One region of the Bordetella genomosp. 10 genome, then DNA from elsewhere that is predicted to be linked to it. Evidence: riboswitches for the same ligand, from Rfam matches in the RefSeq annotation. Region 1 holds a riboswitch; the other holds the start of a gene.
What was found. Region 1 has a riboswitch for fluoride ahead of CAL29_RS21100 (voltage-gated chloride channel family protein). Riboswitches for the same ligand answer to the same signal wherever they lie in the genome.
Positions count from the first base shown of each region.

Region 1 (15,729 bases):
GAAGACGTCCGGCGGGACGCGGCGGATCTCTATCGCCTATGGTTCGAGCGTCCGCACCTGATACGGTTTCCCGGCGGCGAGTCGTTGCAGGACCTGGTCGCGCGCACGGCCGATGGCTTGCGGGACGTGCTGGCGCGCCATCCGCGCGGCGAGGTCTTCCTCGTCGGGCACGATAGCGTGAACCGCGCGCTGCTGTTGCAGTTGCTGGACCAGCCTTTGTCCGCCTACTGGACGCTGGCCCAGAGTCCCTGCTGCATCAACGAGATCGAGATCGGTCCGCGCGGCATCCAGGTCGTCCGTATCAACGACACGGCCCACCTGGAGGGCATCCGGCCGAAGTAGGCGAGGGCGGTCCGGTATCGACGACGCGTGCCGACCGCCGGGGCGTCACGGGACCGTTTCGCGCCGCTCGGCCTCGCCCTCGGCTTCCGGGACCGGCGCGGGGGTCTCGCCGTCCGCCGGCGCCGCGTCGGCGCCGAAGATGTTGCGATACAGGTCCAGGCCGTAGCTGGTTTGCAGCGGCTCTCCTTCCGCGATCTTGAAGGTGCGCGCGCCGTCGTCCTGGCGCTGGGCGCGCAGGAACAGCGCGTTCGGCAGTCCCCGGCGCAGGAAGCCGTGCGAGAACTCGAACTGGTGGCTGACGAACAGCACCTTGATGCGCCGGCTCAACAGGGCGTCGACGATCTGCCGCGCGATCTCCGCCCCTTCGCGCTCGTTGGTGGCGGCGAACGACTCGTTGAACAGGACCAGCGCGTCGCCGGCGATGAGATCCACGATCTGGCTCATGCGCTTGAGCTCCTCGTCGAACTTGCCGCTTTCCATGCCGGCGTCTTCCTCGCGCTTGTAGTGCGTGTAGATGCCGTTGCACAGGTTGGCGCTGAAGGCGGCGGCCGTGACGAACATGCCCGACTGCATCATCAGTTGCGCCGCGCCGATGCCGCGCAGGAAGGAGGATTTGCCCCCCTGGTTCGCGCCGGTGATGATGACCAGGTCGCGGCCGTCGGCGGCGAGGTCGTTGGCCACGACCTTGCGGCCGAGCTTGAGCACCAGGGCCAGGTCCGCGAGCCCGTTGAAGGCGAGGCGGCGTTCGTCCTGGGGCAGGGGCCGGGGCATGCATACCGGCTGGCCTTCGGCCATCAGGCGTTCGTGCAGGTTGATGCAGCCGATGTAGAAGGCCAGTTCGGTGCGTAGCATCATGAAGAAGCTCATGATGTGCTCCGCCGATTGCGCCACGGCGTTGGCCACCGGGTCGATGCCGCGGTCGCCCAGCTCCGACAGGGCCCGCGCGCCCGCCTCGTCGCGCGGCGACAGCGTGTAGTGCTGGGGCGGCAGGCGGCGGTCGAACAGCCGCCGTATCCAGCCGCGCGTGTCGGGGTTGGGCGTGCGGATCACGTAGTCGCGTCCCTTGTTCCCCTGGCCGATGCGCGCGCTCATGACGAAGCCATGGGAGAACTTCAAGGTCTTCAGGTGCTGCTGCACCAGGGCGATATAGTCGTCGGAAAGCTCCGCCTCCAGCATCGAGAACAGGCGGCGCAGTCCCTCGGACTGGAAGTTGACGCCGCCCTCGGCGGCCAGCATGCGGACCTGCCGCAGCAGGGGAATGATGTTGCCGACGAAGTCGACCGCGCCGTGCAGCACCCCCGAGGCATGGTGCAGCGAAAGCCCCCAGTATCCTTTCTTGCGCACTTCCTGCGCGCTGGTGGCCAGCGTGTACAGGTCGCGGATGAACTGCGGGTGCGCCAGGGCGTCGGCCAGGACCTGCTGCCGGTGGCGGATGGTCTCGGCGTCGCTGCGCGTCGCGCCCAGCAGCGCGGCGCGGCAGACGTCCAGCACGAGCTCGTCGTCGGCGGCCATCGTCTCCAGCATGCCGTGCAGCTCCAGGTCGTCGAGCAGGTCGCGGCCGTTCAGCGGCAAGGGGCGGCGCGGATCGAAATCGCGGTCGTGGTGCATGAGATAGGCTTTCATGAGGCGATGCGCTCCCGGATTCGATCGAAGGTCAATCCATACTTGGCGGCCAGGGACAGGGCATAGGCCATGCCTTCGGCCGGCCCGCGCACGACCTTGAAGGTGCGCTGCGTCGGCTGCGCCGGGTTCACGGTGCTGATCATGCTCACCACCCGGCCGTCGCGCGAGGCCACTTCGTCGATGAAGGTGACCCACACGCCGATGAGGTCCAGCGCCATGGCCCGCTCCAGGACGCGCTGGCTCAGGAAAAGCGCGTCGGCCAGCGTCGTCGAGGTGAAGATCTCGTTCATGATGACGATGCTCGACGGCGTGGCCTCGTCCAGGATGCGGCGGATGCGCATGAGGTCGTCCTGCAGCTTGCCGCTGAGCGTGCCGATGTCTTCCTGGGGCTCGAAGTGCGTGAAGATGCGGTCGCACAGGTAGAGCGTGGCCGACGTGGCCGGCACCGGACAGCCCAGCGCGGCCAGGTAGTGCAACTGGCCGAACATGCGGGCGAACGTGGTCTTGCCGCCCTGGTTGGGCCCCGTCACCACGATCATGCGTTCGCCGTGCTCGAGCGCCATGTCGTTGCGGACCACGCGCTTGCCGGCGGTCAGCAGCGCCCATCCCAGCGCCAGGTCGAAGCCGTCGACGCAGCGCACCGTCTTGTCGGTGGAGATTTCCGGGTAGCAGAAGCCGTGGTCGATGGTCTCGAAGCGGGCGATCAGCTCCCGGTAGGCCAGGTAGAACTGGACCTCGCGGTCGAAACGCGTGACGGTGGTGTCCTGGAAATCCTGGTGGCCGGCCTCGAATTCGGCCAGGCGCGCGAATATGGCGGGGTTGAGCTGCGCCACGAACTCCAGCACCTGGGACTCGATATGGTTCATGTCGGGATAGTCGCGAAACTCCACCCGGTAGTCCTTGACCTCGCCCTGGCGGAATTTCTCGAAGACCGAGGCGATGACCTGGCTGTAGTCCTGCTCGTCCTCGTAGTTGCGCACGATGAAGGTGGGGCCGTCGATCTGGACCGTATAGGCGACGCCGTCCAGGTCGTTGAGCACCTGCTGCGCCGTGCCGTGCAGGCCGGTGAAGGCGGGCGAGGCGAGATAGCCGTCCAGGTAGTCCCGCAGGCCCAGCAGCGCGTGCGAGCGCAGCGCCGCGGATTCGAGCGAGTCGAACAGCGTGAGCGCGGCCTTGCAGTAGCGCAGCACCGTCTCGACGAACCAGCGCTGGCGTTGCAGGGGATGGTAGAGCTTGGCGGTCTGTTCGGCGTGCGTGCGCATCTGCCGCATGGCCTCGGTGAACCGCTCCAGGTCGTTGACCAGCGAGGCGTCCTCCATGTCGCGGAAGACCTCGTGGCGATAGGCGATGTCCTCGCGGCTGTGCAGGGGAGCGTGGAAGAAGGGCGCCAGGTCGTACTGCTCGCGCGGCGAGATGGCGTGGCGCACCGCCTGGTCCAGATTCAGGTCGCCGAAAAATTCGGGCGCCGGGGGCGGCGCGGCCCATACCGCATCCGCCGCGGCCGGGTCCTGGAAGAGCACGCTGTAGTACGGCATTCAGGCCTCCTGTTCCTGCCGCGCCGCGTCGGCCGGACGCGCGCGCGCGAGGATCGGTGCACCAAGGCGGGGCGGCAAGAATGCGCAAGCCGCGATGCTGATCCGGGGCCCAAGGGGAGAGGAGGGGGGAGAAACATGCCCACACCGGCCCCTCGGGGGCGATGTAGGCATCATCAGCCGACCGGCTGACGGCGCCGGGAGGCGGTTAACGGAGGAATGCCATCTCCGTCCATCCGAGTGTAGCAATGTGCCGACAGTCGCGCCAGCCAAGGGCGGCGCGCCGCCCGCGCGAATTGTCAGCGCCGGGCAATTTTGCTAAAGTCTCGCGTCTTTCCGGAGATGGCATTCCTCCGTCAACCGCCGCGGTCCTTCATACGCGGCTGATGATGCCTACAGGTCCCTGATCGCCTCAGGGCTGTGGGCAACTTTTGCGTCTCGCAGTCCGGTGGTCAGGTGCGCAAGGCACCCTACACATGATCACATGCGACACTCATCCAAATTCGAACAACTGGATCTCCTGCCCTACGCGGGCAAATGGCTGGTCATCTCCTTTCTCGTCGCCTGCCTGGCAGGCAGCGCCTCCGCCGTCTTCCTGCATGCCCTGAACTGGGCGACGGCCACCCGCGAAGCGCACCGCGCGCTCATCTGGCTGCTTCCGGTGGCCGGCTTCGTCGTCGGGTGGTGCTACCTGCGGATGGGCCGGCCGGTCGAGGCGGGAAACAACCTCATCATCGACGAAATCCACGACCCCAAGAAAACCATCCCTTTGCGCATGGTGCCGCTGGTCTTCGGCGGCACCGTCATCTCCCACCTGTTCGGCGCGTCGGTCGGCCGTGAAGGCACCGCGGTGCAGATGGGCGGCGCGCTCGCCGACCAGCTCACCCGCATGCTGCGCCTGCGCCCCGAGGATCGCCGCATCATGCTCATGGCGGGCATCGCGGCGGGCTTTTCCTCGGTCTTCGGCACGCCGCTGGCGGGGGCCATCTTCGGACTCGAAGTGCTGGCCATCGGCAGGATGCGCTACGACGCCCTGTTCCCGTGCTTCGTCGCCGCCATCGCGGCGGACCAGATCGGGCTGCTGTGGGGCGTGGAGCACACCCACTACGTCGTCACCCAGGTCGTGCCCGTGGGCCTGGCGAGCATGCTGGGCGTCGTCGTCGCCGGCATCCTGTTCGGCGTGATCGGCATGGTGTTCGCCAACAGCGCGCACGCGCTGGGCGCCTTCATGAAACGGCACGTGCCCTATGCGCCGCTGCGCCCCTTCCTCGGCGGCCTCGTCGTCGCGGTGGCGGTGTGGGCGCTCGGCGCGGACCGCTACATCGGGCTGGGCATACCGACCATCGTCGAGGCCTTCCAGCACCCGCTGTCGTCCTGGGACTTCCTGGGCAAGCTGGCGTTCACGGTGACTTCGCTGGGGACCGGCTTCAAGGGCGGCGAGGTGACCCCGCTGTTCTACATCGGCGCGACCTTCGGCAATGCGCTGGCGCCGCTGCTGCACCTGCCGTATTCGATGCTGGCGGGCCTGGGCTTCGTGGCCGTGTTCGCGGGCGCCGCCAACACGCCCATCGCCACCATCGTGATGGCCATCGAGCTGTTCGGCCCGTCGATCGCGCCCTTCGCCGCCGTGGCCTGCATCGCCGCCTATCACTTTTCCGGCCATACGGGTATCTACCACGCCCAGCGGGTGGGACACGCCAAGCACCGGATGCTGCCCGAGGGGCTGCGCATTTCCGAACTGGCCGCCTATCGCAAGACCCTCGGCAAGCAAGCCGTGGTTCCCGCCGAAAAATAAATCCTCGACTTTCACTGACATCATGACGAACGATCACGCCGCGCTGCGGCTCTATTTCCCCAATTCCGCCCGCGCCACCGCCACCCGCTTCTGGCACCACCTGAGCGCGCCCGCCCTGGCCCACCATTTGCTGGTCGCCGCCAAGAAGTCGGGCATCAGCCAGGCCGTGCTGCACACCATCCACGCCGGCTATCTGCAAGGACAGAAGATCACGCACCATCATCCCGAGGTCGTTGCCATGCGGCATCCCCAATGCGTCGAACTGGTCGACAGCGAGACCGTGCTGCGCAAGTTCCTGCGCGACCATGCCGCCGAACTGCACAAGGTGAAGGCGGTGTTGCTGAAGTGCGAGCTGCCCCTGATCCACGGCGTGAACGAGCACGCGGCGAACGCGGCGGCCGCCTGACTCCTATTACTCCTGGAGGTGACCGATGAAAGGCTACCAGTTGGTTTTCTATACCCAGCAAGACCGCCGCCATGGCAAGACGCCGCTGGCCGAATGGCTGTTGACGTTCGCGCGCGAACACGGCGCGCTGGGCGGCACGATGTTCAGCGCGGCGGAGGGTTTCGGGCAAGACGGCCGGATCCATTCCGCGCATTTCTTCGAACTCGCCGACCAGCCGGTGGGCGTGACGGTGGCCATCGCCGAGGACAAGGGCGACGCGTTCATCGCCGCGCTGGAGCAGGAAGACATCGACGTCTTCTTCGTGAAGACGGCGGTCGAGTTCGGCCGGATGGGGAAGGGCGAAAAATAAGGCCGGCGCGCCCGGCGCCTAGCGTGGCTTGTCCGGGGCGGGCGCGCCGGTCTTCCCGATCAGGGCGCCCGGGCGCGCCGGGGCCAGGTTGGAGCAGACCAGGCCGGCCGCGATGGCGGCGATGCCGGCCGCATGCCAGGCATGCAGCCGTTCGTGCAGCAGCAGGGCGGACAGCACGACGCCGAAGACGGGAATCAGGTGGATGCTCAGGCCGGCGCGCGCCGGCCCGAAGTGCTGCACGGCCCGCGTGTAGAGAAGATAGGCCCCCACCGACGGGAAGATGCCCACATAGGCCAGGGCCGCGCCGCTGGCCAGGGTCCATTCGGTGCGCGTGCCGCCCGCGCGTTCGGCCAGCCAGAAAGGCAGCAGCACGAGGATGGCGACGGCGATCTGCGTGGCCGTCAGGCCCAGGCGGTCCAGTTCGGGCGGCAACTGCCGCAGCCACAGGGTGTAGAAGGCGAAGCAGACCATGGCGACGAGCAGGATGCCGTCGCCCGGGACCAGGGACACCTGCCGCCATTGCGTCCACTGCCCCTGCAGCACCAGCGTGAGCACGCCGGCGAAGGACAGCGCCAGCCCCACGCCCTGGCCGAGCGTGAGGCGCTGCCGGTAGAACACCGCGCCGGCCAGCACGATCAGCAGCGGAATCAGGGAGTTGAGCAGCAGGCCGTTGCTGGCGGTGGTGGTGTGCAGGCCGACGTAGACCAGCGAGCTGAACGCCGCCACGCCGGTCACGGCGGTGCCGAGGATCAGCCAGCGATGCGCCAGGTAGCGCCTGGCGTCGCGGCGCATGCCGCGCCACGCGAAGGGCAGCAGGCAGGCCAGCGCGATCAGCCAGCGGCCCAGCGCCAGCGTCATCGGCGTGACGGCATCGCGCATCGCCCGGCCCGCGATGAAGTTGCCCGCCCAGAACAGCGACGGCAGCAGCAGGGCGGCCCAGGGCAGGAGGCGCGTGGCCAGGGAGGAATCGGGTCGGGACATGGCGGTCGGGAAGGCGGGAATCCGCTATTGTCCAACAAGCGGAGGCCGGCCGCGGGGAGGGCTTCCGTCGATGCGCTTGGCGGGGGCTTGCCGGCCCGGAATCTGTCTTGAAGCTGAAAAATGGTCCACGAGGCCAAGCGCTCCCCAGGCAACGCGCGTCAAGCGTGACATCTTGTGAATCGTGGTTGCTGCATTGCAGCAAATCCGATTTAATGGGCTGATTCCGCATGTACCCAGGTTGATCGTGACCCGAAACAAATCGTCCGCGCTGTTTTTCTCCGCCGTCCGCAAGATGGCGCGCCTGCAGCGCACGGCCTGGCGCCTGGCGCCGCACGCGCTGTTCAAGGAGGTGATGCGGCAGTCCTCGGCCTCGGCTTCCCAGGCGAGCGCCAAGGCCGCCAGGAAACGCGCGTCCGTGGACAAGGCGGCCGCCGGCGCCGGGCCGGAGTTCGACGCCGCCGCGTTCGCGGGGACGTGGAAGACGCGCGTGTATCGAACGCCTCCCGTCCCCGGCGTATGGCCGGTGCGCCTGTCCTATTTCGTCTACGCGCCGCCGCGATTGCGCAAGGGATGCCCGGTGCTGGTGATGTTGCACGGCTGCGAGCAGACCGCCCGGGATTTCGCGGTGGGGACGCGCATGCACCGCGTGGCGGATCGCGAAGGGCTGCTGCTGGTCTATCCGCAGCAATCGCGGCGCGGGCAGCACAACCGCTGCTGGCACTGGTACCAGCCGGACTCCGCCCATGGCTACGCGGAAGCGGACGCCATTGCCGGCATCGCGGCCGCCGCGGTGGCGGACTACCAGGCCGACCCCGCTCGCGTGTACATCGCCGGCCTGTCCGCCGGCGCGGGCATGGCGGCGCTGACGGCCTTGCGGCATCCGGACCTGTTCGCCGCCGTGGGCATGCACTCGGGTGCCGCGCTGGGCGGCGCGCACAACGCCGGCCAGGGCTTGCGCGTGATGCGCCACGGCGCCGAGGCGACGCCGGACCAGGCCATGGCCTCCCTCATGGTGGATCGCGAGACGTTTCCCGGCATGCCCGCCATCATCCTGCAGGGGGATGACGACGTGGTGGTGGACAAGCGCAACGGACACCAGTTGTTCGAGCAGATGGCGTGGGTCAACGGCATGGACGCCGGCGGCGACGATGCCGCTCCGTCCCAGGAAAAGGACGCCGGCAGCGCCCGCCGCTATCTGCGCATGGACGCGCCGAGCCGGCGCGGGCCCGTCGTGAGCCTGTGCGAAGTGCCCGGGTTGGGCCACGCCTGGAGCGGCGGCGACGGCCGCATACGCTTCCATTCCAGGCAGGGGCCCAATGCCTCGCTGCTGATGTGGCGGTTTTTCAAGGGGCGCAAGCGCGCGGGCTAGCGCCGTGTTGCGGAGGGGCGCGCCCATGAGCGCGCCTTCGCACGCAATGGGGGCGTCGCGGATCCGCGCGATGGCTTCGGCTGTCGCCGCGGCTCGCGAGCGGGCGGGGCGGTAAGATGGAGGCCCTTTGTTGCTGGCGGAAGAACGCGATGCAGGTGCTGGTTGACGCGGACGCCTGTCCCGGCGTCGTCAAGGAAATATTGTTTCGCGCCGCGCGGCGGGTCGAGGTGTGCGTCACGCTGGTGGCGAACCAGTACCTGCGCACGCCGCCTTCGCCTTTCATCAAGGCGGTGCAGGTGCCGGCGGGCTTCGACGTGGCGGACGCCCGCATCGTCGAGATGGCGGGGCCGGGCGATCTCATCATCACGGCCGACATTCCCCTGGCCGCCGCCGCGCTCGACAAGCAGGCCCACGTGCTGGACCCGCGCGGAAACTGGTTCACGCGTGAAAACATACAGGAGCGCCTGACGATGCGGGACGTGATGGATCAACTGCGCAGCGCGGGCGTGGAGACGGGCGGGCCTTCCTCGTACTCGCAGCAGGACGGCAGGGCGTTCGCCGGGCAACTGGACCGCTTCCTCGCGCGGCACGCCAGGCGGCCCGGCGCCGCTTGAGCGGCGTCTGATCGACATTCGAGCGTCATTCGAACGTCATTCGAGCGTTGCGATGGGCGCGCGGCAGGCGACCCACTACGCGATGCCGGCGTCGTGAGGGGTGCCGCTATCGTCGCCCGCGTCCTTTGACCGCTTTGCCGCGCTTGCCGGTGAACGGGTCCAATGCCCGGCCCTGGCCGTCGTCGGGATCGCCCAGCCCCAGGGGCCTGGACAACGGTATTTTCTCTTGCGCGGCATCGGCGCGCTTGCCCGTCCGCGAGGCCTTGGGAAGCGCGGCGGCCCCGCCGCGCCGCCTGGGCCTGGGCTCGACGCCGATCCGTTCGTCGCGGGCCAGCACCAGCGCCGTCGTCCGCCGGGCGGTGTGCTCGAACTCGGGATCGGATTCCGGGACGTAGAGCCACTTGCCGAGCACCGGATGCCGGCGCAGGGCCGGCAATTCCTCGACGAGCGCCGCATGGCGGTCTTGCGAGGTGCATACGAGCAGGCCATCCCAGGGTGCGCCGCGGTCCGCGGCGACCAGGCACAGCAGGCCGTCGACGTAGGCGGCCAGGCAGCCGAACATGGGTTTGGACAGGTAGGTCTCCTCGCCTTCGAAGACGTCGAAAACCCAGGCGAGCGAATTGGAGGCCGGCGCCATGGAAGAACTCCTTTCTTGCAATCGGGGGCGGCGCGCCGGGCCGCCGTCAAGCCCGCAGGCGCGCTTCCTGCAAATCTATTCCCTTCACCATCTCGCGCGCCATTTCGTCCGACAGCTTGCCGTGGCGCGCCATGCGGTAAAGCTCGCCGCGCGAAGCAGCCAGCGCGGCGAGCCGCATCTGGCGTTCGATTTCCTGCTGCAGCTTGATGACCTCCGGCTCCACCTCCTGGTCCCGGCCGCCGGTGGCGCGTTGCTGGATGCTGTTCATCAGGCGGGTGGCCACTTCCGTATAGATCGTGGGATCGGTCTGGGGATTCTTGATCGTCAGCTCGTGCGCCGTGGCCTCGATGCTCTTTAGCGCGGCTTCCCGCGCCGCCGCGTTGGCCAGGTCTTCCTGGCGATGGTGCTCTCCTTCTTCCGGCACGTCCAGCCCGCGCAGCAGGCGCGGCAGGCCGATGCTGGCCGTGAGCAGCGAGACGATGATGACGGTGGCGGCCAGGAAGATGGCGAGGTCGCGGGCGGGGAAGGGCTCGCCGCTGTCCACCACGAAGGGCAGCGTCAGCACGCCCGCCAGCGTAATGGCGCCGCGCACGCCGGCCAGCGATACCGCCAGCATGAGCCGTATGCTGGGCTGCGGCGCCAGGGTGCCCCGGCGCGCGGCGATCCGGCGGCCGATGGCCAGCGAGAGCCACACCCAGCCGAACCGCAAGGCCGCCAGCGCCACGTTGATGGCCAGCGCGTAGGCCAGCAGCCACCAGGGATTCAGGTGTCCGGTGTCCCGCACCACGCCGACGGCGCCGTTGAAGATGGCGGGCAGTTGTTCGCCCAATAGGACGAACATGATGCCGTTGAGCGTGAACTGCAGCATGTTCCACACGGCATTGCGCTGGATGCGCGTGATGGCCATGGCCTTGCCGGACAGCTCCACGTAGCTCATGGCCACGCCGGCGGCCACCGCGGCAAGGATGCCCGAGGCCCCGATGTGCTCGGCCAGTTCGTAGGCGCCGAAAGGAATGATCAGGCTGAGCAGGATCTCGGAGCCCGGCTCCTCGCCGAAGTTGCGGGTGAACAGGTTCTTGGCGGCGGTCACCAGGATCGTGAAGATCGCGCCGGCCGCCAGGCCGCCGATGGCCACCCACAGGAAGGACACGGCGGCCGAACCCAGGGAGAAGCTGCCCGATACGGCCGCCATGACCGCGAAGCGGAAGGCGACCAGGCCGCTGGCGTCGTTCAGCAGCGACTCGCCTTCGAGCACGTGCATGACGCGCTTGGGGATGGCGACCCGCTGCGTGATGGCCGACACCGCCACCGGATCCGTGGGCGAGACGATGGCCGCCAGCGCGAAGGCCACCGGCAAGGGCATGGCCGGAATCATCCAGTGGATGAAGTAGCCGACGCCCAGCACCGTGATGAACACCAGGCCGAACGCCAGTTCGAGGATGGAGTACTTGTCGCGCAGCACGCCTTCCTTCGGAATGCGCCAGCCGTCGAGAAACAGCAAGGGGGGCAGGAACAGCAGGAAGAAGACTTCCGGGTCGAGCCGCACGCCGTGATCGGAAAAACTGGAGATCAGGGCGCCAAGGGCGATCTGCACCAGCGGCAAGGGCACGGCTACCGGTAGTACCCGGACCACCATGCCGCTGACCAGCACGGCGGCGAACATCGCCAGGGTGATCCCGATTGCTTCCATAACTTCCATCCTTCCGCTGGGTTTCGTGTGTTTTCCGGGGCTATCTTCTCACGATAGGGCGCTCCCCCTTGCCGGGCAGGGGGAAGGAAGGAAGTTTACCTTTACCGTCCGGCGCGGCCGTCCGTTCTCCCGGTCAGTCGCTGCTGGCGCGCCAGGCGCCTTCCGCGTTCTTGCAGAACAGGAATTGCCAGTGCTCCCGCGCGGATTGTTGCGAGACCTCGGCCGACATCAGGCGGCAGCGTCCTTCCCGCGTCGTATTGCTGGGCGTCAGCGTCACGGTCACCGGGCCGCCGCGCATGCGCTTCGTATGGCTGGTCCACGTGGTGGCGGCGCCGTCGGGCGAGTCGTTCAGCGATTGCGCCACCGTCTTCTCGAACTGCGGCCACTCCTGCGCGGGGATGCGGGCGACGATGGTGTTGTTCATGAAGGCCACGCCCGCGGCATGGGCCGCGGGTCCGCAGGCCAGGGCGAACACGAGCGAGGGAAGGACACGGGAAATGCGCATACGGATCTCCTTGTTGGGACGGGCTGTCGGCACGGACGATAAAAGACGGGAGTCGCCGGCCCCCGCCAGTTGCCGATTATGTCAAGATTGCCGCCGTTTTGTATTTCGCGCGCGCTGGCCGCCATGCATCGGGTTTGCGCCGGATTCACGCGCGCGTCGTTCGGCTACCGGCGCACCACCGGCGCGGGCAGGCCTTCGATCATGACGTTGACGCAGGCCGGCAGGCCGCAGCCGCGCGCCTGCGCCAGCGCCGGCGTGACCGCTTCCGCCATCGTCACCAGGCTGCCGTGGCCGCCGAAGGCTTGCGTGACGAGGTCGTAGCGCGTGGGGAGCAGCTCGCAGCCCACGGTGCGTTCCGGCCCGTACTCGCGTAGCTGGATCTGGTATTCCGCGTTCCAGCGCGCGTCGTTGCCGACGACGGCGATGAAGGGCAGGCGGTAGCGCACGGCGGTGTCGATCTCCGCCGCGTGAAAGCCGAAGGTGCCGTCGCCCAGCACCGCCACGACCGGCGCGCCCGGGCGCGCCAGGCTGGCCGCCGCCGCGAAGGGCAGCGCCGCGCCGATGGAGCCGGCGACGCCGTTGAATACCTTGTCCGGCGCGTGCAGGATGGCTTGCGCCCACTGTCCGATTTCGCCGCCGTCCGCCACCAGCACGGCGTTCGGGTGGCGATCCAGCAGGGCCTGGACGGGCGCCAGCGCCTGGTAGGGATGCAGGCGTCCCTGTTGCTTCGCCGTCGCCGTGGCCCAGGCGGCGGGACGGTAGGCGAGGGCGGCGCGCACGTCGGCGGTCCAGGCCGCATGGCGCGGCGTGTAGCCGGCGCAGGCGTCGCGCAGCGCCGCCAGCGCCGTGCCGTGGTCGGCCTGCGCGGTCAGCCCCAGGCGCTCGCCGACCGCGCGGCGGCTGCGTTCGAATTCGACGGCGTCCGCATCGATCTGCAGGAAGGCGCAGGCGGCCGCGATGGCGGGAGCCGCGCCGAATTTCAGGGTGAAGTCCAGGCGCTTGCCGAGCAGCAGGATGCAATCGGCCTGCGCCAGGATTTCGGCGAAAGCGCCCAGCGCGGGGTCGGCGACGCCGCGCGGGCTTTGCATGCCGATGACGGGAATGCCGCAGGCCGCCTCCAGCGCGTTGGCCGCTTGCTGGTCCGCGCCGCGCATGGCCGCGGGACCGGTCAGGATCAGGGGGCGCCGCGCTTGCGCGAGGGTATCCAGGACGGCGCGCGCGGTATCCGCGGGCAGCGCCTGGGCAAGGGGCGCGGCAAGGCCGGCGCCGGTCTGCTCGGGCAGCGGCTGCGTACAGGCGGCCTCCAGCGCGTCCGTCGGCAGGCTCAGGTGCACCGGACCGGGGCGGCCGGAACCTGCCAGGCGCAGCGCCCGCAGCATGTCCGCCGGCAGGCTGTCGGCGCTGGCGGCCAGCGTGGCGGCCTTGGCCAGGGGCGCCGCGATATCGGTCTGGCGCATTTCCTGGAAGGCGCCCATGCCCAGTTGCGCGTGCGGCGCGTGGCCGGACAGCAGCACCACGGGCGACTCGGCCATGCTGGCGGTATAGAGGGCGGACACCGCATTGGCATGGCCCGGGCCGCCCGTCACCAGGGCCACGCCGGGTTCGCCGGTCAGCCGGGCCCAGGCGTCGGCCATATGGACGGCCGCGGCTTCATGGCGCGTATGCAGCAATTCGATGCCGGCGTCCAGGCAGGCGTCGAATACCGGCATGATGTGATTGCCGGACAGCGTGAACAAGCGCCTGACGCCGGCCGCGGCCAGCGTGGACGCCAGCGCCGCGGCGCCATTGCGAGGGACGGACATGAGGCGGTCTCCTGTTGTTGATTCTTGGGCGCGCGGCGCGCGCCGGCGCCGGTGAGGCCATGCCGCTATTGTGCCTGCGCCGGCCGCATCCGTCAGGGGCGCGGCCTGTCGCACGTCGCGCGTTCCGGCGGCGGGATGCGGCGCTGCGCGGGACTTCATGCCGGCATTTCCGCTTGGCGCCGGACCGGATTTCTCCTGCCTCTCCAACGATTTCTCCCTTCGACTTGCACGCGTTAAAAAAACCGTGCTATAGTCGCGTTCTTGCTTGAACGCGGACACGAAAACAAATCGGGTACGCAAATGTTCCGGCAAGGCGGTGAGAAAAAGCCGCGCAGCGATTTGCAGCGAGTGTGAAATACACGAGCTACCCGCAAAAAGTTGTGCTAAAATCTTTCTTCTTTACCAAAGCGCCCGTAGCTCAGTTGGATAGAGTACTTGGCTACGAACCAAGGGGTCGTGGGTTCGAATCCTGCCGGGCGCGCCAAATTCCACCGTGTCGTATAGCGGTCAAAGCGGCTTGAAGGTTTATCCTTCAAGCCGCTTTTCGTTTTGTTTTCGTTTTTCTTCTTTCGTTTTCCGGCACTTGTTGATGCATTGCGCCGGCGCGCGGCGGTGGGCCACGGGCGGGCAAGAAACAGGAGATAGGAATGGCGTTGCGGTTCGGTCCGGTTCTGTTGAGTCTCGCTGCCACGTTTGCAGCCGCGTCTTCGCTGTCCGCGCAGGCCGCGGCCGGCAGGAAGCCCGATATCAAGCTCAATCCGGATGCCCGGATGAAATACGAGATCACGGCCACCGTCAGCGATCCCTCGCTGGCGTTCGAACCGGTCCAGGGCTATGCCGATTATGTCGTGGACACGCCGAATTGCGTGCCCTTGACCCGCTTCACGGGCGCGACCATCGTTCCCGAGTACCGCGCGCCGATCGAACTGCGTCGCGTCGCGCCGAACACCTACCGCGGGGAGCTGGTCTTCGACCTGCCCAAGGACGAGGATTATTACGGCCAGGGCGTGTGCCACTGGACCCTGGTGGCCGTCAGCGCCGACCTCCATCGCCACAAGGTGAACTTCTCGCCCGCGCTGTACAAGGACAAGCTGCTCGCCACCGGCAAGGTGGTGCGCTATTTTTCGAAGAAGTCGTATGCCGCCGACGAGATGGAGCGCATCGACATCGGCGAACAGGATGCGGCGCAGTACCAGGACCCGGGCAACGTCTTCAGCATCAGCGTGCAGGCCCGGAAGCTGTTCTGAAAGGCGCCGGGCCTGAGTCTCGTGAGTGATGAGAGGTCCCGGCGCCGCGTCGGTTCAAAGCCGAACCGACATCCGGCTCAAGTCAAATTCAAGCCAGATCGAAGCGATCCAGGTTCATCACCTTGACCCAGGCCTTGACGAAGTCGTCGACGAACTTCTTCTCCGCGTCCGCGCTGGCATAGACCTCGCACAAGGCGCGCAGGCGGGAGTCGGCGCCGAAGACCAGGTCGACGCGCGTGCCCGTCCATTTGGCCTGGCCCGTCTTGCGGTCGCGGCCTTCGAAGACGTCGCGGGCCGGCGACCGGGGTTTCCATGCCGTGCCCATGTCGAGCAGGTTGCGGAAGAAGTCGTTGGACAGCGCGCCCGGACGGTCGGTGAACGCGCCATGCGTTTCCGCGCCGGCCTGGACGCCCAGGACCCGCAGGCCGCCGACGAGGACGGTCATCTCGGGGGCCGTCAGCGTCAGCAGTTGCGCGCGATCGATCAACAGATGCTCCGCCGGGATCCGCACGCGCGGATGGACATAGTTGCGGAAGCCGTCGGCGGCCGGCCGCATGGCATCGATCGATTGGACGTCGGTCTGCGCCTGCGAGGCATCGGTGCGGCCCGGCGCGAACGGCACGGACACGCGATGGCCGGCCTTCTCGGCCGCCTGTTCCACGCCGGTACAGCCCGCCAGCACGATCAGGTCGGCGAGCGAAATCTTCTTGCCCGATGGCGCCGAGGCCGCGTTGTTGAATTCCCGCTGCACGCCTTCCAGCGCCGCCAGCACCCTGGCCAGTTGCTCGGGCCGGTTCACTTCCCAGTCCTTCTGCGGCGCCAGGCGGATGCGCGCGC
Region 1 covers NZ_NEVM01000005.1:1,087,303-1,103,031, reverse strand. Annotated here, with positions in the region: gene CAL29_RS21115 (histidine phosphatase family protein) at 1-342, shown strand, start outside; gene CAL29_RS21110 (MutS-related protein) at 388-1,965, opposite strand; gene CAL29_RS21105 (MutS-related protein) at 1,962-3,500, opposite strand; fluoride riboswitch at 3,658-3,736, opposite strand; fluoride riboswitch at 3,827-3,900, shown strand; gene CAL29_RS21100 (voltage-gated chloride channel family protein) at 3,982-5,292, shown strand; gene CAL29_RS21095 (DUF190 domain-containing protein) at 5,315-5,698, shown strand; gene CAL29_RS21090 (DUF190 domain-containing protein) at 5,724-6,047, shown strand; gene CAL29_RS21085 (DMT family transporter) at 6,066-7,028, opposite strand; gene CAL29_RS21080 (extracellular catalytic domain type 1 short-chain-length polyhydroxyalkanoate depolymerase) at 7,273-8,397, shown strand; gene CAL29_RS21075 (YaiI/YqxD family protein) at 8,547-9,011, shown strand; partial or broken gene CAL29_RS21070 (hypothetical protein) at 9,274-9,648, opposite strand; gene CAL29_RS21065 (Na+/H+ antiporter) at 9,695-11,338, opposite strand; gene CAL29_RS21060 (hypothetical protein) at 11,472-11,843, opposite strand; gene CAL29_RS21055 (thiamine pyrophosphate-binding protein) at 12,008-13,645, opposite strand; tRNA gene CAL29_RS21050 (tRNA-Arg) at 14,053-14,129, shown strand; gene CAL29_RS21045 (hypothetical protein) at 14,293-14,892, shown strand; gene katG (catalase/peroxidase HPI) at 14,981-15,729, opposite strand, start outside.

Region 2 (15,729 bases), 340 kb from region 1:
GTGCCGCACGGCGGCGGCGCCGTATTCCTGTTCGGCCTCCGCCTTCAACCGTCCCGTCAGGGCGCCGTAGTGGCGTTCGTTGAGCCGCCAGTCGATGTGCCGCGGCACGTCGGGGCGTCCCATCGCTTCGAGGAGAATCTCCAGGGAATGGACGCAGCGCGTCAATGCCGACGTATACGCGACGTCCACGCCGAGACCCCGCTGGCGCAAGGCCGCGCCGGCCATGCGCATCTGTTCGATGCCGCGAGGCGTCAAGGGGACGTCGGCCCACCCGGTGAACCGCTGCTCCTGGTTCCATTGCGATTCGCCGTGCCGCACCAGCGTCAGCCAGACCATGTTTTCTCTTTTCAAAAATGTGAGGCGTGGAGATCAGGGGGTGGACGCCGTGCCCAGGTAACCGCTCCGTCCCAGCGTGCAAAGCGCCAGGTAGGTCAGGTCCAGGCCGGGCTTGGCGTCGGGGCGCAGCGCAAAGCCGCCGCTGCCCGCCTGGCAGTTGACGATGAATCGCGCCGCGTCGTCGGCATATCGAGGAACGATGCCGAGATAGACGCAGCAGTTCAGGCCCGCGCACGTCGTTTCCAGGCTGGGCGAGAGCGATGCCGCCGTCAGCCGGAAGCCGAAGGCGCGCAGCTCGACGCGGCGGACGAAGCCGGCGCAGGCCTGGTCCGGTGAAGCGCGGCAGGCGTGCAGCAGCGCCAGCGCTTCCGCCGTATCGTGCAGGTTCGGCGGCCGGCCATAGCCGCCATTCCCGGCCTGCCATTGCCGCAGGAAATCAACGGCGGCTTCGTCGGCCTGCGTATCGTCCAGGCCGAAATGGCGCTTGAGCCAAAGGGTCTGCCTGAGCTGGCGCAGCGGCGCCTGGAGCGACGGGACCGGTCCTTGCGGCAGCGATAGCGGCAATGCCGCCACGGCGTCGCGCACTTGCGCGGGCGACGGGTCCGCGCGGCGCAGCGCCTGGAACGCGCGCACGCGCTGGTAGAGCGAAATCGCTTGCGGGGCAATGCCGGTGCGGGCGAGAAAGGCCGCGTGCCGGTCGCGTTGCGGCAGCGCTTCGCCGGTCAGCAGGCGCCATGCGCTGACGCCGCGCCAGGTATCGGCAAGATTCGGCTCTTCGACGTAATAGCCGCGATAGGCGCAAAACCCCCCTTCCGGCGACTGGCGCGACAGCAGATAGTCGCGCGCCCGCAGGCGCATGGGCGGCAAGCGTTCGGCGAGGGGTGAGGAATCCATGCACGCTCGATGACGAAGATGCGGCGCCGCCGGCAAGGCGCCGGCGGCGCTTCCTGCTGATGCGTATCGCGTGAAAATGGTAGCACCATGAAGTCCGGTCCGGCCGCCGCCACGGCATCCCGCCTATTGACCCGCCTATTGACCCGCACAGGCGTATTATTTATTGTTCGCGTGGGGATGGGGTTCCCCCTTACAAGCGCCATTTTGGCTGATGACTCCTACGAATCGCCATAAGCGGGCGTGGGTAGGGGTTCGTCCCGGCACCCGCGCAATGGGGTGGACCATGACACAGAAAAAAGCCAATGCGCGCAGCGCGAACATCACCGAGGGCAAGTCGCGCGCCCCGAACCGGTCGATGTATTACGCGATGGGGTACAAGTACACCGATTTCGCCAAACCCATGATCGGCGTGGCCAATGGCCACAGCACCATTACCCCCTGTAATTCGGGCCTCCAGCCCTTGGCCGACGCGGCCATCGAAGGCATCGAGGCGGCCGGCGGAAATGCCCAGGTATTCGGCACGCCCACGGTGGCCGACGGCATGGCCATGGGGACCGAGGGCATGAAGTACAGCCTCGTCAGCCGGGAAGTCATCGCGGATTGCATCGAGACCTGCGTGCAGGCGCAATGGATGGACGGCGTGGTGGTGGTCGGCGGCTGCGACAAGAACATGCCGGGCGGCATGATGGGCATCCTGCGGGCCAACGTCCCGGCCATCTACGTATACGGCGGCACCATCCTGCCCGGCCATTGGAAAGGCAAGGAGCTGAACATCGTCAGCGTCTTCGAGGCCGTGGGACAGAACGCCGCGGGCATGCTCAGCGACGACGACCTGGCCGCCATCGAACGCAAGGCCATTCCGGGAACGGGTTCCTGCGGCGGCATGTATACCGCCAACACCATGTCCAGCGCCATCGAGGCCATGGGCATGTCGCTGCCGTATTCGTCGACCATGGCCAATCCGCATGACGAGAAACGCGAGTCGGCGCGCGAGTCGGCCAGGGTGTTGTTGCAGGCCGTGCGCGACGGCCTGAAGCCGCGCGACATCGTCACCCGGAAGTCGCTGGAGAATGCCGTGGCCGTGGTCATGGCGACGGGGGGATCGACCAATGCCGTGCTGCACCTGCTGGCCATCGCCCATGCCGCCGAGGTGGCGTTCGGCATCGACGATTTCGAGCGCATCCGGCAACGCACGCCGGTGCTCTGCGACATGAAGCCGAGCGGCGCCTACCTCGCCGTCGACCTGCATCGCGCCGGCGGCATCCCGCAGGTGATGAAGCTGTTGCTCAACGCCGGCCTGCTGCACGGAGATTGCATGACGATCACGGGCAAGACGGTCGAGGAAGTCTTGAAGGACGTCCCCGATCGCCCGGCCGCGGACCAGGCCGTCATTCACGCCGTCGACGATCCCGTCTATGCGGAAGGGCATCTGGCGATCCTGAAGGGCAATCTCAGCCTGGAAGGCTCGGTCGCCAAGATATCCGGCTTGAAGAATCCCGCGATGACGGGGCCGGCCCGGGTGTTCGACGACGAGCAGTCCGCCTTGCAGGCCATACTCGAAGGCAGGATCCGGCCCGGAGACGTGATGGTGCTGCGCTACCTGGGTCCGAAGGGCGGTCCCGGCATGCCCGAGATGCTGGCGCCCACCAGCGCGCTGATCGGCGCCGGCCTGGGCGAGAGCGTGGGGCTGGTCACGGACGGCAGGTTTTCCGGCGGCACCTGGGGCATGGTGGTGGGGCACGTGGCGCCCGAGGCGGCCGTGGGCGGCAATATCGCTTTGGTCGAGGAAGGCGATTCGATCACGATCGATGCCAACGCCTTGCTATTGGAATTGAACGTGCCGCAGGCCGAGCTCGACGCGCGCCGGCGCAAGTGGACGCCGCCCGCGCCGCGATACGCGCGGGGCGTCCAGGCGAAATTCGCCTTCAACGTGTCGAGCGCGAGTACGGGCGCGGTCCTGGACAAGTTCGAGGGGTGAACGTGGCGGGGGCGGCATCGCCCCCGCCGCGCTTCACTTCCCCCGCGAAGGCCGTTTGCCGCCGGCATCTTCCGGCGCGCGCGGCATCAGCGATGAGAACTGGTTCAGGTAGGCGATCCACGGGGCGGTGATGGGCGTCATGTCGGCGGCGCCCATGCCCAGTACGCCCTGGTACCACTCGGTGAGCGCGGCCATCAGCTCGCCTTTCATCTCCGATCCCGACGCGATGTCCTGCAACAGATCCTGGAGCAGGCGCTGGCGTCCTTCCCAGTGGCGCTGGACGATCCGCGCCTGCGTGGCGACGAGCGTCGACGTATCGGCGACCGAGAGCAATTCCATCAGCTCCATCTCCGTGTCCGCGATCGCGGCGCGCAGGTGTTTTCGCTGCTGCTCGGTCCATTGCCGTCCCGACCGGTCCATCAGGTCGGTAAGCTTCTGGAATAGCTCTACGTTGTTCTTGTAGAGGTGGATCAGGGCATTGTTTCTTGCTTCATCCATGACGGTGGCTCCAGGCTGCGAAGAAGTCGATAGGGATGACCTTGGGTATGAGCACGGTAGGAGTCATCAGCCAGAGCGGCAATTGAAGGGGAACTCCATCCCCTGGGTGGAACGATAAGTAACGCCGATACGTTCTTGACATCCTCCCCCGCCTAAAGTCGGGAGATTCCTACGGTGCTCAACCCGGCATCGAGCCGGGATGAGTCGCTTCGGTGGGTTCCTGTTGCTGGCGGCATAACCGCACCGCTCACTTCACAGGCGCAACGGGCGTGCCCCGCCCTGAGAACATTGATCGCGCCGACCAAATCGGCATTTTCCTCGAAGCCACATTCGACGCACGCGAACCGCTCTTGCGTCTGCCGGTTCTCCGCCGATACATGGCCGCAGCACGGACAGGTGCGGCTCGTGTTCTGCGGCGGCACGGCGATGAGATGCCCGCCGTTGCACGCCAGCTTGTAATCCAGTTGGCGGCGGAACTCGAACCAGCCCTGATCGAGGATGGACTTGTTCAGGCCGGACTTGGCCCGCACGTTTCTTCCCGGCGCATCTGCCGTGCCTGCCGCTGACCTGGACATATTCCGCACCTGCAAGTCCTCGACGCACACTATCGCGTGGTTTTGGCTGATCGTGGTCGTGGTCTTGTGCAGGAAGTCGCGGCGAGCGTTACCGATGCGGGTATGGATGCGCTGGACACGGGCTCTCGCCTTGTTCCAGTTGTTGCTGAACCTGGTCTTGCGGCTCATTGCCTGCTGCGCCTTGCGCAAAGCAGTCTCATGCCGCTTGAAACTGTTGAGTGGCGCGTAGAACGTGCCGTCCGAGAGCGTGGCGAACCGGGCGATACCCATGTCGATGCCAACCGCGCCACCGTTGGGTACGGGCTGCTCGAACTCGCGTTCGGTCTGAATGCTGACGAACCACTTGCCGCAAGACAGGCTCACGGTGACATTCTTCACCGCACCCAGCACATCCCGGCTGTTGCGATAGCGCAGCCAGCCCAGCTTGGGCAGGAAGACGCGGGAATTGCCCTGATCGAGCTTGATCTGCTTCGGATCGGGGTAGCGGAGGCTGTCGGACTGACCCTTCTTCTTGAAGCGCGGGAAGTCGGCCCGCTTGGCGAAGAAGTTGGTGTAGGCCCGCTCCAAATCCTTGAGCGTCTGTTGCTGTGTGTGTACCGGCCCATCGGCCAGCCAAGGGGCGGTGCGCCCCGAGGGCAGCAGCGCACCGTTGCGCCATGCTGTGAGTTCCTTGCACAACCCGGCGTAGCCAAGTTTCTTCTTGCCCGCCTCGTAACGCGCCTTCTGCAATGACAACGCCTCGTTGAACACGACCCGGCACGAGCCAGCGAAGCGGCGCATTTGCCGCTCCTGCCGACCGTCTGGGCGTAGCGCAAACTTGCAGGCTTGAAGTCGTTGCATGGCTGAATCATACTCTTGGCCTATGCTCAATGACAACGATATTCGACACGGACGGCACTGCGTTTTTCTGATGCACGTCCATTTGGTCTTCGTGACTAAATACCGCCGCGAGGTGTTCACCAAGAACATCTTGGACGACCTGCACAGCATCTTCACCAGCGTCTGTGCCGACTTCGAGGCGGAACTGGTGGCGTTCGACGGTGAGGACGATCACGTTCACCTGTTGGTGAACTATCCGCCGAAAGTGGCCGTGTCGGCGCTGGTGAACAGCCTGAAAGGTGTTTCCAGCCGCATGATCCGCAAGAAGAACTACCCGAGCATCCGCAAGAAGCTATGGGGCGGTGCGCTGTGGTCGCCGTCCTACTTCGCCGGAAGCTGCGGTGGTGCGCCTATCGAGATCATCCGGCAGTACATCGAGCAGCAGCAGACGCCACGCTGACCGCAGCAAAGGACGCCTACGGCGTCCGCGCTATTCTTCCCCGGCCTGAACGCCGAGGCTTGCCGCGCACCGGGTCAAGCCCGCAGCCCGCAGCCCGCGATGGCGCGCCATCGCCGTCGCTCATCGGGAGACGCTGCTTGCGGTCAGCGTATCTGGCGTTGCAGCATGGCGAGCAGTCCGGCGATGATCGCCAGGACGATCATGACGTCGAAGCCGTCGAGCAGGCTCAGGAAAGTCGCCTGGTGGGCGATGACGCCGTTCAACCATTCGAGGACGAGATGCCCCGCGGTGGCGGGATCGTAGCCGCGCCCCTCGAAGGTGCGGACCATGGTTTGCGCCGTGGTGTTGAAGACGGGGTTCGAGGGGTTGGCGAATTCGGTCAGGGTCGTCTGGTGGACGGCGATCCGGTGCTGTTCGAGAATGATCACGACCGCCGTGGACAAGGAGTACGACAACTGCTTGACGATGTTCTTGAAGCGGTAGCCGTGATTGAATTCGTCGTTGGAAAAAATCTGGAACGCGACGCTGGCGGTCGGCAGGGCGATGAACATCAGCAGGAAGCCGCGGACGATCAGCGGCGGCAGCAGCCACCCGGTGCTGGCGTCGGGCGGCAGCAGGCTCATCCATAGACAGACCGCGGCGGCCATCACGAAGCCGGGGACGATCAGCAGTTTCTTGCTGGGGACCAGCTTCGCGTAGCGGAAATAGAGAAGCGCCATGACCACCGACCCGAACGACGTCAGGCCCATCAGGCGGCCGGCGTTCTCCACGGGGTAGCCATAGCCGCCCTGGATCATGCGCGCGACCAGGTAGCCGATGGCGTTGGTCAGCATGTAATAGCACGAGTACAGCAGCATCCCCATGCGGTAGGGGCCTTCGCGCAGCGCGTGCAGGCGCAGCAGGGGGCGCGGATGGCGCCATTGCTGCCGGGCCACCCAGACGAGCGCCGCGACGCCGGCCACCGTCAGCAGCGTAAACATCGGCGAGCTGCTGAAAATCTCGAAGCGGACCTGCTGCGCGACGATCTGCAATCCGCCCAGGGCGCAGGCAAAGACCAGGTACGGCCACAGGTGCGTCGCGCTGCGGAGTTCCGGGCGCAGCTTTCCGACGTGCGGGACGATGAGAAAGGCGAATGCGGCCAGTATGGCGCCCACGATGGTGGGGAAGATGAAGAGGGCGCGCCAGTCGAAATAGGCGACCAGGTACCCGCCTATCAAGGGCGCCGACGCGCTTGCCACCAGGATGTTGAGCAGGAAGATGCGGGTCGCCACGGGGCGCTGCTGCGGCGTGAAGCACATTTGCAGCATGATGCGGCAGGTGCCCAGCATCGGGCCGATGAAATACCCCTGGAAACCGCGCGCGAGGGCGAGTTCGAGCGACGATTCGCTCAACGAGGCCGCCAGCGAGCCCAAGGCGAACATCAGCAGGCAGATGCTGAGATAGCGGCGATAGCCCAGGCGCTCGGCCAGCCATTGCTGCTGCACGATGCCCAGCACCGATGCCGTGGCGTATGCCGTGGACGACCACACGAGTTCGTCGGGAGAGGCATTGATGCCGCCCGCGATATAGCTGGTGAAAGTGCCGAACAGGGTGTTGTCGAAGTAGTCGATTCCCACGGCGAGCGCGATGGCCCATGGGAAGAAATCCTTGCGCAGATGCCGGAGCGTCAGGGCGCGGGCGCGGGCGGCGGAGAATTTCATTGCGGCGATGTCTTTGAGCGTGAGGATCCGGGCTAGTGGCCTATCCACCCCCGATCCGGGAAAAGGGCGCCATGGATTTCATGACAAGTGAACAGTTTACTTGTGAACTGTTGCCTTGTAAATGTATAATCGATCCAACGCCTTGCCCTGGGTGGCTTATTCCTCCGTTTTTCCGCATCTTTCCGGCGAACAACATACCATGCACGCAAACAAAGACCAGTTGATGAGATCGTTGACCGCCGCCGTCCAGCCGGCGCGGCGCGCCTGGGTGGGCGCGGCCACGACGGTGCTGTCCCACTATGGCTTCTCCATGTCGCTGGGGCTGGTGGTCCTGTACCTGAAGCGGCATGGCGGCAGCGCCCAGCAGAAGCTGTTGGCCGAGGAGATCGGGATCAACGCCGCGGCCATGGTCCGCGTCCTGGACCAGGGCGAGGAGATGGGCGTCCTGTTGCGCACGGAACACAAGGACAACCGCCGCAGCAAGAGCGTCGTGCTTTCTCCCGAGGGCGATGCGCTGGCGCAGGAACTCGGCGACGCCATGCAGCAGTTGCGCGCGGAACTGCTGAGCGACATCCCGGTCGGCGAAATCGATATCGCGGTGAAGGTGCTGCGCCGGCTCCAGGCCAGCGCCCAGGCGTATAGCGACAGCAAGGCCAGGACCTGAGCAGGGGAGATTCGCAGTCATGATGAAAGAGATCGATCGCCTGCGGGACATGGCGCTGTTCGCGGAAGTCGCCAAGGCGGGCAGCTTCACCAAGGCGTCCGAGGTGACCGGCGTCCCGACGTCGACCTTGTCGCGGCGCATCACCGAGTTCGAGGCGGAGCTGCGCGTGCAGTTGCTCAACCGCAGCACGCGCCGCGTCACGCTCACCGAGACGGGCGCGCGCTACGTGGCGCAGATCAACGACTTCCTGCGGCTGGCCTACGCGGTGAACACCGAACTGGGCAGCGAGAACTCCACGCCCTCCGGCCAGTTGCGGGTCAGCATGCCGGGCGATTTCGCGGTCTACTTCGTCGACACCCTGTTCGCGCAGTTCCGCGAGGCCTACCCGCAGATCGTTTTCGACCTTTGCCTGACCGCCGGCCTGCCGGATCTCGCGGGGGAGCGGTTCGACGCCAGTATCTTCATCGGGGAGCCGCCGCCGACGGCGCGCCTGGTGGCCCGGCGCGTGATCATGCTGAACTGGCGGCTCTATGCGTCCAAGGCCTACCTGGCCCGTTACGGGCACCCCGAGACGCCCGCCGACCTGATGAAGCATCAGTGCCTGTTCACGCCGGAACCGGATCCCGTCAGGGGATGGGTGTTGAAGAATGGGGAGGCGACCGAGTGGGTCAAGCCAACGCCGCTCATGGTGACCAACAGCCGCGGGGTCATCCGCGAGCTCGTCGCGCAGGACATGGGCATCGGCCTGCTCGGCCAGACGCACGGCGTCGTGCTGGAGCGGACCGGCCGCATCCAGCGGGTGCTTCCCGACTGGGAACTCGAACCCGTGCCGCTGTATATCGTGACGACCTCCCGACTCTTGCCGGCGCGCGTGCGCGTCTTCGTGGATTTCATCACGCAGAAATTCGAAGCGATGAATCGCAAGGACCACTGAGCGCATCGGCGCCCGGGGCGGGCAGCGACGGCAGGCCCGCCGAATGCTCGCGCAAGAACCGCCGCGCCAATCCCGCCACCCAGTCGCGGAAGGCGATGACGGCCGGCGATTCCTTCTTGTATTCGGGATACACCAGGCAATAGCGCTTGGCATGCTTGACCGCGATGTCGAACGGAATGGCGAGATCGCCGCTCTTGAGTTCGCGTTCCACATAGAAGCGCGGCACCAGGCCCACGCCCAGGCCCGCGCAGGCCGCCTCGATGACCATCGAATACAGCTCGAAGCGCATGCCGCGCAGGGCGCGCTCGTCGCGCACGCCGGCGGTTTCGAACCAGCGCCGCCACACGTCGTTCTTGCCGGCCTTGTGCAGCAGGGTGAGGCGTCCGAGATCGGCCGGATCGTTCAGCGCGTCCAGGCTGTAGTGGCGCGGACTCAGCACCGGCACCACTTCTTCGTCGAAGAGATCGAGCTTGACCACGCCGGTCCAGGCGGGATGGTCGAAATGCAGGGCCGCGTCGAGATGCGTGCCGCGAAACAGGAAGGGCTCGGGCTTCTCGCTGAAGTTGAGGGTGATGTCGGGATGCAGGGCGCGGAATTCATGCAGGCGCGGCAGCAGCCAGCGGCTGGAGAAGGTCGGGATGACCGCCAGTTCGAGTATGCCGCCGGCGCCGCGATTGGCCATCAACGTCTGGGTGTGGAGCTCGATCTCCTCCAGGTGCGGCGCGATGCGGTTGGCGTAGTAGCGGCCGGCGTCGTTCAGGACCACCTGCCGTCCCACGCGGGTGAATAGCCGGGCGTCCAGGTAGGTTTCCAGGGCGGCGATCTGGCGGCTGACCGCGCTTTCGGACAGGCAGAGCTCGTCGGCCGCGCGGGCGAAGTTCTCGTGGCGCGCCGCCGCTTCGAAGATGGACAGCGCCACGGTGCTCGGGATCTTGCGCTTCATGGGGGTCTCCTCCCTCCGGGCCGGATCGATGACGAAACCGCATCTATTGCTGATGATTCCTCAGTTCCGTCCCTGTGACCACCTGATCATAATCGACGAACTGATTCGATAACCGCAATTGAAGAGGGTCGGGGCAAATGGAGCACTTCAAACTTTTCATCGACAACGAATGGGTGGACGCCGAGGCCGGCGAGTGCTTCGAGACGGACGACCCGTTCAGCGGCAAGCCCTGGGCGCAAGTGCCGCGCGCCCGGGCGGCGGACGTGAATCGGGCCGTGGCCGCCGCCAAGGCGGCCTTCGAGGAGGGGCCCTGGTCGCGCATGTCGGCCAGCGATCGCGGCCGCCTGATCTACAAGCTGGGCGAGCGGGTCGAGCGCGAGGCGCAGCGCCTGGCGGAAGTGGAAAGCCGGGACAACGGCAAGCTGATGAGCGAAGTGCTGGGCCAGGTGAAGTATTGCGCCAAGTATTTCTACTATTACGGCGGCCTGGCGGACAAAATCCAGGGACACGTCGTGCCGATGGACAAGCCGGGCGTGTTCAACACCGTGCGCTACGAGCCGATCGGCGTGGTGGCCAGCATTACCCCATGGAATTCCTCGCTTCTGCTGACGGCCTGGAAGCTGGGGCCGGCGCTGTGCGCGGGCAATACCATCGTCTGCAAGCCCTCGGAGTTCACGCCGGCTTCCCTGCTGGTGCTGGCCGAGATGGCCAGGGAAGTGGGCTTCCCGCCCGGGGTCATCAACGTCCTGACGGGCTACGGCGCCGAAGTCGGCGAGCCGCTGATCCGACATCCGGACGTCGGCCGGGTCGCCTTCACCGGCGGCGACGCGGCGGGCCGGCGCGTGTACGCGACGGCGGCCGAGGGCCTGAAGCGCGTGTCGCTGGAGCTGGGCGGCAAGTCGCCCAACATCGTGTTCGACGACGCCGATCTGGACCGCGCGGCCAATGGGGTCATCACCGGCATTTTCTCGGCCGGCGGCCAGACCTGCATGGCGGGCTCGCGCCTGTTGCTCCAGGAGTCCATCCACGACGAATTCCTGGCCAGGATCGAGAAAATCACCCGCTCGGCCAAGATCGGCGATCCGAAGAAGGCCGATACGCAGATCGGGCCCGTGGCCACGCGGCCGCAGTACGAAAAGGTGCTGCAGTACATCGACATCGCCAAGCAGGAAGGCGCGCGCTGCGTGACCGGCGGCCGCGCGTTGTCGGGGGCGGAATACGGCGCGGGCCAGTTCGTCGAGCCGACCATCTTCGCGGACGTGAGGAACGACATGCGCATCGCGCAGGAAGAGGTGTTCGGGCCGGTGCTGGCGGTGCTGAAGTTCAAGGACGAGGCCGACGCCATCCGCATCGGCAACGACATCCGCTTCGGCCTGGCCGCCGGCGTCTGGACCAAGAGCCTGCATCGCGCCATGCTGATGTCGGAAAAGCTGCGCGCCGGCACGGTGTGGATCAATAATTACCGCTCGACCAGCTACATGACGCCGTTCGGCGGATACAAGGACAGCGGCCTGGGACGCGAAGGGGGCTTCGAATCGGTGAAGGAGTACATGGAGGTCAAGAGCGTGTGGATGTCCTCCGACCTGGATATGCCGAATCCTTTTGTGCGCAAATACTGACCGATAACGCCGCCGGGGGGGATGGCGTAGCGACAGGAGGGTATACCAATGAGCGAGACAGACAGCAAGAACAAAAGCCGGGACTACGACGTCGTCGTGGTCGGTTGCGGCATCGCGGGATTGAGCGCCGCGGTCACCGCCATGCAGGCCGGCGCGCGCGTGGCGATCCTCGAGCGCGCGCCGCTGGAGGACCGGGGTGGCAATACGCGTTGGACCGAAGCCATGATGCGCATGAAAAGCGAATCGGAGGTCGCCGACGATTTCGAATCGCACTTCGCCGAGAACGCCGGGCACTATCTGGACCCGGAGCTGGTGTCCGAGGCCGCCGGCGCCTACGAGAACTGGTCGTCCATCGTCAAGGTGCTGGGTTTCGCCGATCCCGAGCTGATCTCCACCTTCGCCGACAACGCCGGCAAGGCGATCGCCTGGCTCAAGACCTTCGGCGTGCGCTTCGATTTCCTGCCGGGTTATTTCATCACGACCTGCACCAGCCGCATGGGGCCGGTGGGCGGCGGCCTGGCGCTGGTCGAGGCGCTGGCGGCCTGGGCCGAAAAGAACGGCGCGGATTTCTTCTACCGCACGACGGCGCGCGAATTCCTGCGCAATGAAGACGGCGCCATCGCCGGCGTCAGGGCGACCGGCCCGGACGGGCTTCCCTTCGCGCTGCGCGCGCCGGCCACGGTGCTGGCCTGCGGCGGCTTCGAGGGCAACCCGGAAATGCTGACGCAGTACCTGGGGCCGCGCGCGCGTTATCTCCGTCCGGTGGCGCGCGGCGGCTACTACAACAAGGGCGAGGGCCTGCGCATGGCCTTGAGCGCGGGCGCGGCGCCGTCCGGGGATTTCGGCCAGTTCCACGCCGAACCCCTCGATCCGCGCTCCGGCGCGCCCGAGCCCATCGTGCTGGTCTTCAACTACGGCGTGCTGGTGAACAAGCGCGGCGAGCGTTTCATCGACGAGGCGCCCGCGACCGTGGACGCGACCTACGAATCGATCACGCGCGTCATTCACGAACAGCCCGACGGCATCGCCTGGGCGGTGTTCGATGCGCGCATCGACGACGTGCCCAATTGGCGCAGTTGCGTGCGTTCTGACCAGCCGCCGGTGCGCGCCGGGAGCGTGGCGGAACTGGCCGTGGCGCTGGACGTGGATGCCGCCGGCCTGCGGGCCACGCTCGATGCCTACAACGGCGCCTGCGGCGACGGCGCGTTCGATCCCTTGCGGACCGACGGCCTGGCCACGAGCGAGGGCTACCGGCCGCGCAAGTCCAACTGGGCCCGGCCCATCGACCGGGCGCCCTACATGGCCTACCCGATCATCTGCGGCAACTGCTTTACCTTCGGCGGGCTGAAGGTGAATACCCACGGCCAGGTGCTCAATACGGATGGCGATCCGATTCCCGGCCTGTATGCCGCCGGCGAGACCGTGGGGCTGTACTACGGAACCTACACGGGCGCGACGTCCGTGTTGCGCGGGGCGGTGTTCGGACGCCTGTCCGGCGCGGCGGCCGCGAGCCAGGCCAGCCAGGCCAGGCAAAGACGACGGTAACAGCGACAGTAAAAACGACACAAGAATCGACAAGGAGACAATCATGCTAGGTAAACACCTGCGCCATCGCCTGGCGGTGGCGGCGTTCGCGCTCTTGCCGCTCGCCGGCCACGCCGCCGACGTCCCGGGCGTCACCAAGGACACCATACGCATCGGCATGTTCGGCCCGTTGACGGGATCGACGGCCGTGGGCTCGCTGCCGCTGCTGGGGGCGACGGCGATCTACAAGAACGTCAACGACAACGGCGGCATCAACGGCCGCAAGATCGAGGTGGTGGTCGAGGACGACGCCTGCGATCCCAACAAGACCATCGCGGCCACCAAGAAGCTGATCGCGCAGGACCGGGTCTTCATGATCCACGGCGGCTGGTGCAGCGGCACCGTGATGGCGATCAAGCCGGAACTGAAGAATCATCCCGACCTGCCCTTCATGGTCCTGGGCGCGGCCAGCACGGATATCTCCACGCCTTTCCAGGCCAATATCTACCATCCGATCGCGACCACCGCCACGGTGGCGAAATCGATGGTGGATTTCGCGCTGACCAAGCCCGGCGCCAAGCGCGTGGCCATCATCAGCCACTCGGACGAATGGGGCAAGTCGCACATCGTGCCGGCCATCGCGGCGTTGAAGGCCAGGGGCCTGGAGCCCGTGGAGACGGTCTACCTGGAACGCGGCAGCACCGACGCCACCTCGCAGTTGCTGCGCCTGCGCGCCGCCAAGCCGGACGCCGTGCTGGCGATTCTGTATCCGCCCGAGCTGACGATCTACCTGCGCGACGCCAACAAGTACGGCATCAAGGCGCCGACCATCGCGACGCAGGGCGTGTCGCTGGAGGACATGGTCAAGCGTGTCGGCAATCCGGCGGCGACCCGGGATCTGTATGTGTTCTATCCCTTGTCGGCCACGCTGGATTCCGCGGGCTTCAAGAAGTGGAAGGACATCTACGTCGCCGCCCATCCCAAGGATCCCGTCGAGACCTTGAGCTTCATGGGCATGACGGGCGCGCTGGCGATCGTGCAGGCGCTGAAGAACGCCGGCCCGGACCTGACCCGCGAGAAGTTCATGGCGGAGCTGGACAAGCTGCATGATTTCGATCCAGGCATCCAGTCGGGCCCCCTGACCTTCACGGCCCAGGACCATGCGGGCATCAAGCAGGGGAAGATGATCTACATGAAGGACGGCAAGCCCACCATCGTCTCCGCCTATCCCGCCGGTCATTGAGCGCCACGCGGACGACTAGCCATCATGCTCGCGCAACTGATCGTCAGCGGCATCGCGGTGGGATGCGTCTATGCGCTCATCGCCCTGGGGATGACCATCCTCTTCCGCTCCACCACCGTGGTCAATTTCTGCCATGGCGAGTTCTTCATGCTCGGGGCCTTCGCGGTGCTCGTGCCCTTGCAGACTCTGGGCTGGGGCTATGGCTTGAGCCTGCTGTTTTCCCTGTGCCTGCTGTTCGTGGCGGGCATGGCGGTGGAGCGCGGGCTGATGCGGCCGCTGCAGCACGCGCCGCACATCAGCCTGGCCATGATGACGGTGGCGCTGTCCTACCTGTTCAAGGGCATCGCGCGCTTCTTCTACGGACGGGAGGTCGTGGCGCTGCCGCCCTTGATGGCGGGCGACCCGGTGTTCTTCGGCGACGTGGTCCTGACGCCGCAGGACATGCTGATCATGGCCGTGGTGCTGGCGGTCGTGGCGACGTCCTTCCTGTTCTTCCAGAAGACGGAGCTGGGCAAGGTGGTGGAGGCCGCGTCCGAGACGCCGCGCGGCGCGTCGCTGTCCGGCATCAACGTGCCCTTGCTGCGCAACCTGATGTGGGGCGCGGGCGCGGCCATGGGCGCCCTGGCGGGCATCCTGATCGCGCCCAATACCCTCGTGTACCCGGACATGGGCGGCCACATGCTGGTGCGCGGCTTCGCGGCCATGACGCTGGGGGGATTCGGCTCGCTGCCGGGCGCGGTGGTGGGCGGGGTCACGCTGGGCGTGCTGGAAAACCTGGCGGGCGGCTATGTATCCAGCGCGCTGGTGGAAATCACCGCCTATGTGGTCATCATCATCGTGCTGCTGATCCGTCCGCAAGGATTGCTTGGGAACTGGAGACGCGATCGTGGCTGAACGACGCTGGACGAGAAGGCTGCCCTGGCTGGCCGCGCTGGCGCTGCTGCTGGCCTTGCCGCTGGCCGTGAACAACTATGTGCAATTCGTGGTCAACACCATGCTGGTGTACAGCCTGGCGGCCATCGGCTTCAATGTGGTGATCGGCTACCTGGGCCAGTTGGCCTTCGCCAACGCCGCGTTCTTCGGCATCGGCGCCTACGCGGCGGGCCTGTCGATGGCGCACCTGGGGCTGCCTTATCCCCTGGCCCTGGCGGTCTGCGCGGCGGTCGGCGGTCTGGCGGGCGTGGTCGTCGGGCTGCCGGCCCTGCGCGTGCGTGGCTACTACCTGGCGATCGTCACCCTGGCCTTCGGCGAGTTGATGCGTTGGATATATGTGCATGCCGACGGCCTGACCTATGGCGCCAGCGGTTTCAACGTGCCGCAGGTGGCGCTGTTCGGCCGCGCCATGAACGAGACCGGCAAATACTATGTCTTCCTGTTCGTGGTGCTGCTGGGCCTGGGCACCACCCGCTGCCTCGTGAAATCGCGCATCGGGCGCGCCTTCGTCGCGGTGCGCAACAACGAAGCCGCGGCGGCCTCCACCGGGGTGGCGGTGCTGCGCATCAAGGTGGTGGCCTTTGCCTGGAGCGGCCTGGTCGTCGGCCT
Region 2 covers NZ_NEVM01000005.1:1,431,905-1,447,633, reverse strand. Annotated here, with positions in the region: gene CAL29_RS22580 (2,3-bisphosphoglycerate-dependent phosphoglycerate mutase) at 1-336, opposite strand, end outside; gene CAL29_RS22575 (prenyltransferase/squalene oxidase repeat-containing protein) at 370-1,230, opposite strand; fluoride riboswitch at 1,395-1,458, shown strand; gene ilvD (dihydroxy-acid dehydratase) at 1,514-3,208, shown strand; gene CAL29_RS22565 (hypothetical protein) at 3,242-3,706, opposite strand; fluoride riboswitch at 3,757-3,818, opposite strand; gene CAL29_RS22560 (RNA-guided endonuclease InsQ/TnpB family protein) at 3,859-5,121, opposite strand; gene tnpA (IS200/IS605 family transposase) at 5,144-5,560, shown strand; gene CAL29_RS22550 (MFS transporter) at 5,704-7,260, opposite strand; gene CAL29_RS22545 (MarR family winged helix-turn-helix transcriptional regulator) at 7,460-7,924, shown strand; gene CAL29_RS22540 (LysR family transcriptional regulator) at 7,944-8,858, shown strand; gene CAL29_RS22535 (LysR substrate-binding domain-containing protein) at 8,818-9,801, opposite strand; gene CAL29_RS22530 (aldehyde dehydrogenase) at 9,939-11,420, shown strand; gene CAL29_RS22525 (FAD-dependent oxidoreductase) at 11,469-12,965, shown strand; gene CAL29_RS22520 (ABC transporter substrate-binding protein) at 13,009-14,187, shown strand; gene CAL29_RS22515 (branched-chain amino acid ABC transporter permease) at 14,212-15,081, shown strand; gene CAL29_RS22510 (branched-chain amino acid ABC transporter permease) at 15,074-15,729, shown strand, end outside.
Region 2: linked by a shared signal. The riboswitch ahead of CAL29_RS22565 (hypothetical protein) and the one ahead of CAL29_RS21100 (voltage-gated chloride channel family protein) in region 1 are both predicted to bind fluoride.